2 regions of the Enterococcus sp. DIV0174 genome follow, and region 1 is predicted to be linked to the other one. Evidence: riboswitches for the same ligand, from Rfam matches in the RefSeq annotation. Region 1 holds a riboswitch; the other holds the start of a gene.

Region 1 (4,761 bases):
ATGGTGGTCTTGATGGTGACGACCCAGACCCCGATAATCTATTTTATTTCCAATTGATTGATGAATTAGTGGGAACAGCAATATATGGAAGAAAGAGCTGATTACTAATGAATTATGAGTTTTTTTTGAGCAAAGAGGACTATCGCAGTTATTCCTTACTTAAATATTTGGAAGAAAGCTCAAATTTGTCAGAATCAATACTGAAAATCCAAGAGGAATTATCATTATCAACTTTCCTTTTGAAAAAAACGATTGAAAACTTAAATGATGATCTTGATGAGCTAGGTATAAGTGAACATTTAAAGATTCTTGCGACAGGTACAGAAGTTTCTTTAGAGATTGATGGCCATTACTCTAGTGGTTTTTTATTGTCAAATTATATCAAACGATCCATTTATTTAGATTTATTGATTGAATTTTTTCGAGAAGATTACACTACCCTTGAAGTTTTTGCAGATGAGCACCATATCAGTTATTCTTCAGCGTATACTATCTTGCAAGAGCTAAAAAAAGTGTTGAAGAAGCATCAGATTTTTTTTGATAAAAAAAAATTATACGGAAATCGAAGGAATATTGTCATTTTCTATTATCAATTATTTCTGGTTACAGATATTTCTTATACGAAAGTTTATCCGGGAGATGTCATCGATCAAACAAATCAATTTATTTTTTTATTAAGTAATGAATATTCTTTGTCTGTTTATGAAAAGAAAAAATTATTTCATTATCTATCTGTCAATTTATTAGCAGAGAAGTCAAAAGAGTTAGAGATTTGTAAAAACATTATCCATTTTTTCTCTGAAGAAGACGTTACAAAAATAAAAAAGTTATTAAAAATATCTTCAACTACTTTTGGCTATCTAGTTCTGATTTGGCTTTATCTGAATGATAAAGTAGATCGAACGTATATCGAAAACAATAAAGACGAGGGTATCGAACAGTTAAATGATCACTTTATCCAAAAAATTGAAGAACGATTTAAGCCGCTTCAAGAAGAAAATACTTGGGAAATTCGTAGAGAACTAAGTAAAATTCATTTTAATATTCTGTATTATCCTATCAATAAATTTGATGAATTTACTATTAATATTTATTTTTTTAGGCAAAATTATCCGGAGTTCTACTTCTATTTGTTAGATTATGTCAAGTTATTAACGGAAGAGTACAAAGAATTATCTCGAGATAAAATTTTTCTGTTTTTTAGTTACTTGATGTTAGTAATCAATTATATACCGATCAAATTGATTTCTGATCCGGTAAAAGTCGGTATCGATTTTTCTTACGGATCTGCTTATAACCAATTTATCAAGGAAAACTTAGGTTTATATATCAATCTAAATGTAGAGGTCGTTGATGATGAACAATCAGCTTATACAGATGTAGTTATTACCAACATGAATAATTTGTATGGGGAAAGTTCTCCACAAGTTGTCGTCTGGTTAAATCCACCTCGCCCCGTCGATTGGGGGAATCTTACCAAGATTTTGTTGAAAATCCAAGAGGAAAAATATAAGAATAGTCAAAACAACTAATACTCGTACAAGTATTGTTACCAAAAAAAGACTTTTAGCTATTGATCAGTAGCCAAACATCGAAAAATGTTTTTTAGCCAAAAAGATGGAACAGAACGCAAGCACGTTTTGTCCATCTTTTTTATTGTCTGAAGTTTGAGTATGGAAGAGAAAAGAGTCGATGTGTTCAAAATGTGGAAAGCGTCTGAAACCTGTCGAAGGAATCTGGATATGTTTCTTTGAAGAGGAACACATCACAAGCAATGATTGACGAAAAAGCGAAATTGGTGTTTACTTACAGATGACCATTTAAGCAAGTACATAGATCAATACCATTAAAGGGGGTGATGATGAGATGCACACTAACGTATCTTATTTAAAAGAGTTGGGTTTGAACAAGTAACGACATGCTTTGTTGAAACAACTTTTTTCTTCAAAGTATGACTTTTGAAAGAAGAAAGGACTCTTAAAATGAAACAAACAATCCAACCATATCAATATTATTTTATTCAACGTGAAGTAGAACAATTACTTAATGCTTATTCTTCTGTGAACGATCCGAAAACGGTTCAAACAGTTCAAGCATTAGCAACTGAAAAAATTCATTCTGTCATTCAGGAAGAATTACCTGAGATCACCGATTTTTTAGCAATCGTAATGAATGTCACGCTAACACGAGCAAAAGCGGAGCGTGCGTTGGAAGAACTGAAATCCTATGTCATACCTTTTGAGCAACCTTCGAAGCAACAAGTTGACAAAATTTTTCGGAAAGTGAAAAAGCTGAAACAACCAACCTGGTCAGCATATGATCTTAGAGAACACACTTATGTAGGGTTCAACGATCCGGGAAGTCAAAGAAAGTATTTGCTTTACTATGAAGAAGGAAAACTCCAAGGAGATTACGGCAGTCTATCACCAACCATTACAAAAGGAATTTGTGCTATTTGCCAGAAAACATCGAATGTTTCACTCTTTCTTTCAACGACAAAGTCTGGTTCAGACGGTACCTATACAAAAAAAGGCAATTATATTTGTCACGATAGCGATATGTGTAATCATCAATTGGTACAACTTGAGCCATTTTATGAATTTGTTCACCGCGTGAAAAAAGAACGATAGTTGATTGTCATTTTCAGAAAATCATGCTATATTTTTAAATGAAGTGAATAGGTGATGGTGTTCGCCTTTAAACGTTTATCAATAAACTAATGACGCCTACTAAAAAACGGGATAAGTGTCCTCTTTTTTAGTAGGTGTCTTTTTTTTAGGAGGAGTTTTAATGGAAAAACAAACAACAAATGTGTTAAGAATAGGAGGCTATATGCTGAAGTGGCTACTGATTACGGCCATTTTAGGAGTGGTAATGGGAAGCCTTTCAGCATTTTTCTTAAACAGTTTAACGTTTGTAACTAATTTGCGCTTGACCCATACGTGGCTATTATTTCTTTTACCCGTAAGTGGTGCTATTTTTGCTTATTTATATACAAATTATGGTGGGAATTCAAGTCGTGGAAATAATTTAGTTATCGATCAAGGTAATGGTGGGGAAGAAAGAGTTCCGCTACGATTGATTCCATTGACTTTATTTGGAACAATCACGACTCACTTATTTGGTGGATCAGTTGGTCGTGAAGGAACGGCTGTTCAAATGGGGGGCGCATTAGCAGATAACTTATCACGTGTATTTAAACTGAATCAGTTAGAGCGAGAAATCTTGATTATCAGTGGAATCAGTGCAGGATTTAGTTCTGTTTTTGGCACACCTTTGGCAGGAACCTTGTTTGGCTTAGAGGTTTTAGCAATTGGGAAAGTTCGGACAGAGGCTTTATTTCCAAGCTTTTTTGCAGCTATTTTTGCAAATCTCATGGCAGAAAGTTTTGGAATTGTTCACGTCCATTATCCAATGGGAGAAATTCCTGCGTGGAGTGGTAGTTTATTTGGTAAATTGATGTTGGCAGGAATTGTCTTTGGTCTTTGTGGCTGGGTATTTAGTCGTTCAATCGTCTTTTTGAAAAAAGTCTATGCTAATTGGTTTACGAATCCTGTTTTACGAAACTTTATGGGTGGAGCAATTGTTGTTTTGGTAGCTGTTGTCTTGCAAACACAACGTTATCTTGGCTTAAGCTTACCTTTACTGCAAGATGCTTTTAATGGTAATGCGCACCCCTTTGATTTTTTAGGAAAACTGGGTTTTACTATTTTATCTTTGGGCGCTGGATTCCAAGGTGGGGAAGTAACACCCCTGTTTGAAATTGGTGCAACATTAGGTGCAAGTTTGGCACCAATCTTACATGTCTCTGTTCCATTTTTAGCTGGACTTGGTTTCATTGGTGTGTTTTCTGGTGCGACGAATACACCAATAGCTTGCTTTATTATGGGAGTTGAATTGTTTGGTAGTGAAGCAGCCGTGTATTTCTTTTTGATTTGTCTAGTTAGCTTTATGTGTTCTGGCAACAATGGTATTTATTCTGCACAACAGGTTAGTATAAAAAAGGGAATCTTTTTTACACCTGTTCTTGAATCATTCCGCAATAAAAGGAAATAAAAAAGCAAGTCGAGGTCAGTTCGGACTTCGACTTGCTTTTTGTTTTGTGGATATTTTTTGTTGAGTAATTAAGGTTTGGAGCTACAACCCTTTATTCACGGTGTTCCCAAAACAACTCCTCAAGATAGCTTGCAACCACTTCGAAATATGAAAAGCTATTTTGAGTGTCTGCTCACTATCTAGTCGGAGCTAACCGTTTTGCGCCACAACCTAATACACGGTGTTCCCAAAACAACTCCTCAAGATAGCTTGCAACCACTTCAAAATATGAAAAGCTATTTTGAGTGTCTGCTCACTATCTAGTCGGAGCTAATCGTTTTGCGCCACAACCTAATTAAACAGTGTTACCAACACCAGCAACAAATCAAAAGCGAAAATCAACGAACACATAATGAGATGGCGCTTTTTATTCAGCATCAAGATTGCAATGTATTCTCTTAGAAAAGCATTTGGCAGATAATATAAAGCTGTCTTTGAACCAATTCCGTTTGCTTTGAGTTGTGCTTGTCGCGCATAAAGTCCTGCACGAAAAATATGATAGTTATTTGAACTGAAGATTGCTTGGTAAGGGCCTTTCATTAAACGATCCATGATTTCCTTAGAAAAACGCATATTTTCTAAAGTAGTCGTTGAATTTGTTTCAACAATAATCTGTTCTTCCGGAATGCCTTTTTTCAACGCGTAATTCTTCATTGCAACAGCTTC
Region 2 (4,761 bases), 530 kb from region 1:
GCTAACGAATTCCCGAAATGAAGCCAATGATTATCGGACATTTACCTATGATGATTTATTTGCATTGTATGATGTCAAATTCATTCGAAGTTTGGGTTTATCAATCAAAGATGTTCAAGGCATTTATCGAAAATCAGAAAAAGAAGTTTATGAAGTTCTGGAGCAGACAGAAAAACGTTTGGCAGAAGAAATTGAAAGATTAAAAGGCGAAATGGCACAAATCGAGCAACGAAAACGACATCTTTCATCCACTGGGTTTGATTTGACTGGAACACATGATTTGAAAATCGACTTTACGAAAATGGTTCGTGCTGATTTAGATGAAAACTTTACTGCACGGAAATATTTAGAAAAAAATTGTAACTCAGGGATTATTTGGCAACAAAAAGGTCAATCGCTAGAATATGTTTTTTGTATCGGCACATCTTTTGAAGACGAAATTGAAGAAGAAATCCTTTGGGAATACAACCCAGCGTTTGATTATCAACCAGTAATCATTGAAGTAGATCCTGCAGATAACGACCGAAATAATCTTCAAGAGGTCGTTCGTACGTTAACAGCTAAGGGTTATGATATTCAGCAAGTTATTGGCGAGTTTCTCGTAAGAAAACAATATGAGCACACTTCTGATAAGGAGTATTATTTATCTTGGATTGAAATCAAGAACAAAGGGAAACAAAACAAATAGTAGACAATTCGATAAGTCTGTCTAAAAGTAAGATTCGTAAATTTGCCTTATTCGTTGTAGGATAAAAGAAACAAATGAGTTATGATGAAGAAGGGATAAGATGGCTAAACGTAAGCAAGGAGCTGAAAAAACTGTTGATATTTGGGGACGAAGCCCTTTACAACTGTACGAAAAAATTGGAACCCCTATCAAAAGGGCAACAACAAGTATGAATCGTTCAAGTAATGGCGAATTAATCCATGATTACTTTGTCGTATTTACTGATAGAAAACCGGATGTACGTGGCTACCGAGAATTGTTGCAAGCAGCTGAATGGATCAACTACGGCACAAAAATCTATCGAATCAGCACGACTAATTCTTTCGCAACAATTGAAAAATTAGTTGCAGAAACATTTGATATTCAAATCAAGACAGATTTCTTTGTTTCTAATTCAACCGTTAATCCGAGATTCATCAATTAGTGTGACTGTTACTATGAGAATTGGACTGATAAGAAATTGTTACTGTTTTTATAAGTGAGGAGCGTGTTTGTAATGAAAAAGAAGATTTGTTTTGTCTTAGCGGTAGACGGTGGATTGTCTTATTCCGCACTCCCTATAGGCTTAAGAAATCAGCAACATTTAAAAGAGTTCTTTTCTAAAGACTATGATGTTTCGCTGAATTACCTTCGAGATAAAGAGCAGGTAGACTATCTGATTGTACCGAGACAGTTAGCACCATTCATCAATGAAAAAAAGCTACCAATTATTGAAGTGCCATCAAATCTCTTTGTAATCAAAGATTATCAAGGAATAAAAGCAATCATCGATTACTATTTTAAGCTGGAAAATGAATGATAGAAGTGTTTCTAGTTGAAACAATTATCTAAACGTGCTAACGTTATGTGTGAGGGATGGTGCTCCCTCCTAAACGCTGAGTAAATCAGCTGATGGCGCCTATTGTAAACTAATTACTTGTCCAAGAGTGTATTTGTTGTACTCTGTTTTTAAGTAGTTGCTTTACAATAGGCGTTTTTTTGTTGCATTTTTGTAAAAACTAGGAGGAAAAAAAGATGACAGTAGTAATTGAACAAGTAAAAGCAAGAGAAATTTTTGATTCACGCGGAAATCCAACGGTGGAAGCTGACGTGATTTTATCTGACGGAACATTAGGCAGAGCCGAAGTGCCAAGCGGCGCCTCTACTGGTGATCGTGAAGCCGTGGAATTACGTGATGGCGGTACTCGTTTATTAGGAAAAGGAGTTAGTAAAGCTGTTGCTAATGTCAATGGAGAAATCAATGATGCATTGAAGGAAACTTCACCTTTTGACCAAGCAAAAATTGATAAAATGATGATTGATTTAGACGGAACACCAAACAAAGGACGACTTGGAGCAAACGCGATTCTTGGTGTTTCAATGGCGGTTGCTCGCGCAGCGGCACAAAGTAAAAAAGTTCCATTGTATCGTTATCTTGGTGGCGTTGATTTAGAGCTCCCTCAACCATTTTTCAATGTAATCAACGGAGGTGTTCATGCAGATTCTGGTATTGATGTGCAAGAATTTTTGATTACGCCCATTCAACGAACAACTTTCCGTGATGGCGTAGAAAAAATTGCTAACATTTACCATACATTAAAAAATATTTTAGCAAAAGACGGCTACGAAACAGCTGTCGGAGATGAAGGTGGCTTCGCACCAAAACTAGGAAGTACAGAAGCTGCGATTGAAATGCTTTATCGTGCAATTGAAGAAGCAGGTTACGAACCAAAAACGGAAATTGGTATCGCACTTGATCCAGCTTCCAGTGAATTCTATGAAGATGAAACAAAAAAATATCATTTTGAAGGAAAAGAATTAAGTTCTGATGAAATGCTTGCTTATTACCAAAATTTAGTTAAAAAATATCCAGCAATCATTTCTATTGAAGACGGATTTTCAGAGCATGATTGGGACGGATTCAAAAAAATGACGGATGAAATGGGTCAAACCATTCAACTAATTGGTGATGATATCTTTGTAACTAATCCAACGATTTTTGCTGAAGGAATTGCCAAAGGTGTTGCCAACTCGATTTTAATTAAACTAAATCAAATTGGAACAGTGTCAGAGTCCATTGAAGCCATCAAAATGGCACGAAAAAATGGCTACACAACGATGATTTCTCATCGTTCTGGTGAAACAGGAGACACATTTATTGCCGATTTTGCAGTTGCGATGAATGCTGGTCAAATTAAAACTGGTTCGATGGCACGCAGTGAACGTGTTGAAAAATACAATCAATTTTTACGTATCGAAGAAGAGCTAGAAGGCTACGGCGCACTTGCACAGTTTCCTAAAGTCCAATAAAAAACAAAGAATTAGCTAAATTTAATTAAAAAAGGGGTTCAAGCGAGAGAAAGTTCACTTGAACCTCTTTTTTCTTTTTTCAGCTATTATGTGAGCAGCAAACACGCTTGATTCGTTGAAAATGCTAACTAAAAGCAAAAGAAAGTCTGAGATAGAAAAAGAAAGAACAAATCGTATTGACAGCGCTTTCTCTAAATGGTAATTTATTTGTATAGTAAATTGAATAAGCAAAGAATAATAGGATTGTTATTATTAAGTTAAGCAAGACCTGACCAGTTTCGACTGGTTAGGTCTTTTTTTGTGTAATTCTATCTGAGGATAGTTGGTAATAGAATTACTAGTTGCTAAAACGAAATTTTAGTAACAAGTAGCTTAAAGAAAGGAGCATTTTGATTATAGCAACTCGCTATCACTAAAAAAGAATGTATTAAGAAGTACATTGTTAAAACGTTCGTTGGAATTTTTTGACATGTGCTTAAAAATGGAAGGGGATAGAAATGAAAAAGTGGTTGAAAGTAGTAGGAATGATTGGATTGATGTTTTCTTTATCAGCTTGTCAAGAAACAAACTCCGCAACAAGTACTGAAAAAGAGGCAAATAAAGCGCCAGATCAAGTAGAAATTTATTTAGCAAGACATGGCAAAACTATGCTGAACACAACGGATCGCTCGCAAGGCTGGATCGATGCACCGTTAACACCGGCAGGCATCGCTGTTGCAGAAGACTTGGGGAGGGGATTAGCAGATGTAGATTTTGATGCAGTTTATTCTAGTGATAGCGGACGAGCAGTCGAAACAGCAACCTTAGTATTGAAAAATAATGGACAAGAAAAGCTTTTAGATACATTACACACTGACAAACGATTACGTGAATTCAACTTTGGTACCTATGAAGGAATTCCCAATCCTGAAATGTGGAGCGAAATTGCCAAAGAACAAGGAAAAACGTTAGAAGAGTGGCAAAATGAAATGGATGAAGAAGGATTCGTCAAAACAATCCAAGGTTTTGCAGACACTTTACATGAATTAGATGAAAAGAAACTTGAAGAATTAGGAAAAGAGCATGATGTCGCTGCTGATGAAGTGAGTTGGCGAGCAGAGGATTATCAAACAGTTATTGACCGTGTTTCGAGTGCAGTAGCTGACATTGTTAAAACAGCTGAGGAAAAAGGGCAAGATAAAATCTTAATCACTTCACACGGTATGACAATTGCTTCATTTGTCGCATCAATTGATGAATCGGCAGAAGTTCCGCCAACTGGCTTAAAAAATGCCAGCGTTTGTAAAATTATTTATCAAGATGGTAAGTATACAGTGGAATCAGTTAATGATTTATCTTACTTAGAAAAAGGTGCAAAAGATAAATAGTCTGCAGATGAAAAGTAACTTGCTCAAAAAAGTTGTGGCTCCAAGCGTTCTGCTTCGAAAAAATAATGAACAACTGACAAAAATAGCTTTCCATATTTTTGGACAGTTATGAATTATTTCGAGAAGTTGCTTGGGGAACACTGTGGATGAGGTTGTGGCTCCAAGCGGTCAGCTCCGGAAAACTAAAAAATAACTTTTGATTTTTCACAAGCAAATGGTATGACAGATAAATTCGTTCGTACTATTCTGGAACTGTGGGGGGAATTTTATTTTTTATACAAGGAAGGAGATTTATCGTGAGTAAAAGAAAAGTTATCATCGTAGGTGCATCACATGGCGGACATCAATCTATTTTAGAATTATTATCTAGATATGGTG

Evidence for each region. A riboswitch is a leader RNA that binds a small molecule or an ion and turns the genes downstream of it on or off. The one in region 1 is predicted to bind fluoride.
Region 2: linked by a shared signal. The riboswitch ahead of eno (phosphopyruvate hydratase) and the one ahead of IGJ93_RS03745 (voltage-gated chloride channel family protein) in region 1 are both predicted to bind fluoride.

The regions. Positions count from the first base shown of each region.
Region 1 is NZ_CP172881.1:741,651-746,411, forward strand. Features, by position in the region: gene IGJ93_RS03730 (hypothetical protein) at 1-101, shown strand, start outside; gene IGJ93_RS03735 (helix-turn-helix domain-containing protein) at 108-1,532, shown strand; gene IGJ93_RS03740 (FusB/FusC family EF-G-binding protein) at 1,983-2,630, shown strand; fluoride riboswitch at 2,672-2,736, shown strand; gene IGJ93_RS03745 (voltage-gated chloride channel family protein) at 2,791-4,056, shown strand; gene IGJ93_RS03750 (YdcF family protein) at 4,387-4,761, opposite strand, start outside.
Region 2 is NZ_CP172881.1:1,271,621-1,276,381, forward strand. Features, by position in the region: gene IGJ93_RS06125 (MerR family transcriptional regulator) at 1-688, shown strand, start outside; gene IGJ93_RS06130 (hypothetical protein) at 789-1,151, shown strand; gene IGJ93_RS06135 (hypothetical protein) at 1,224-1,526, shown strand; fluoride riboswitch at 1,570-1,635, shown strand; gene eno (phosphopyruvate hydratase) at 1,742-3,016, shown strand; gene IGJ93_RS06145 (histidine phosphatase family protein) at 3,514-4,383, shown strand; gene IGJ93_RS06150 (FAD-dependent oxidoreductase) at 4,680-4,761, shown strand, end outside.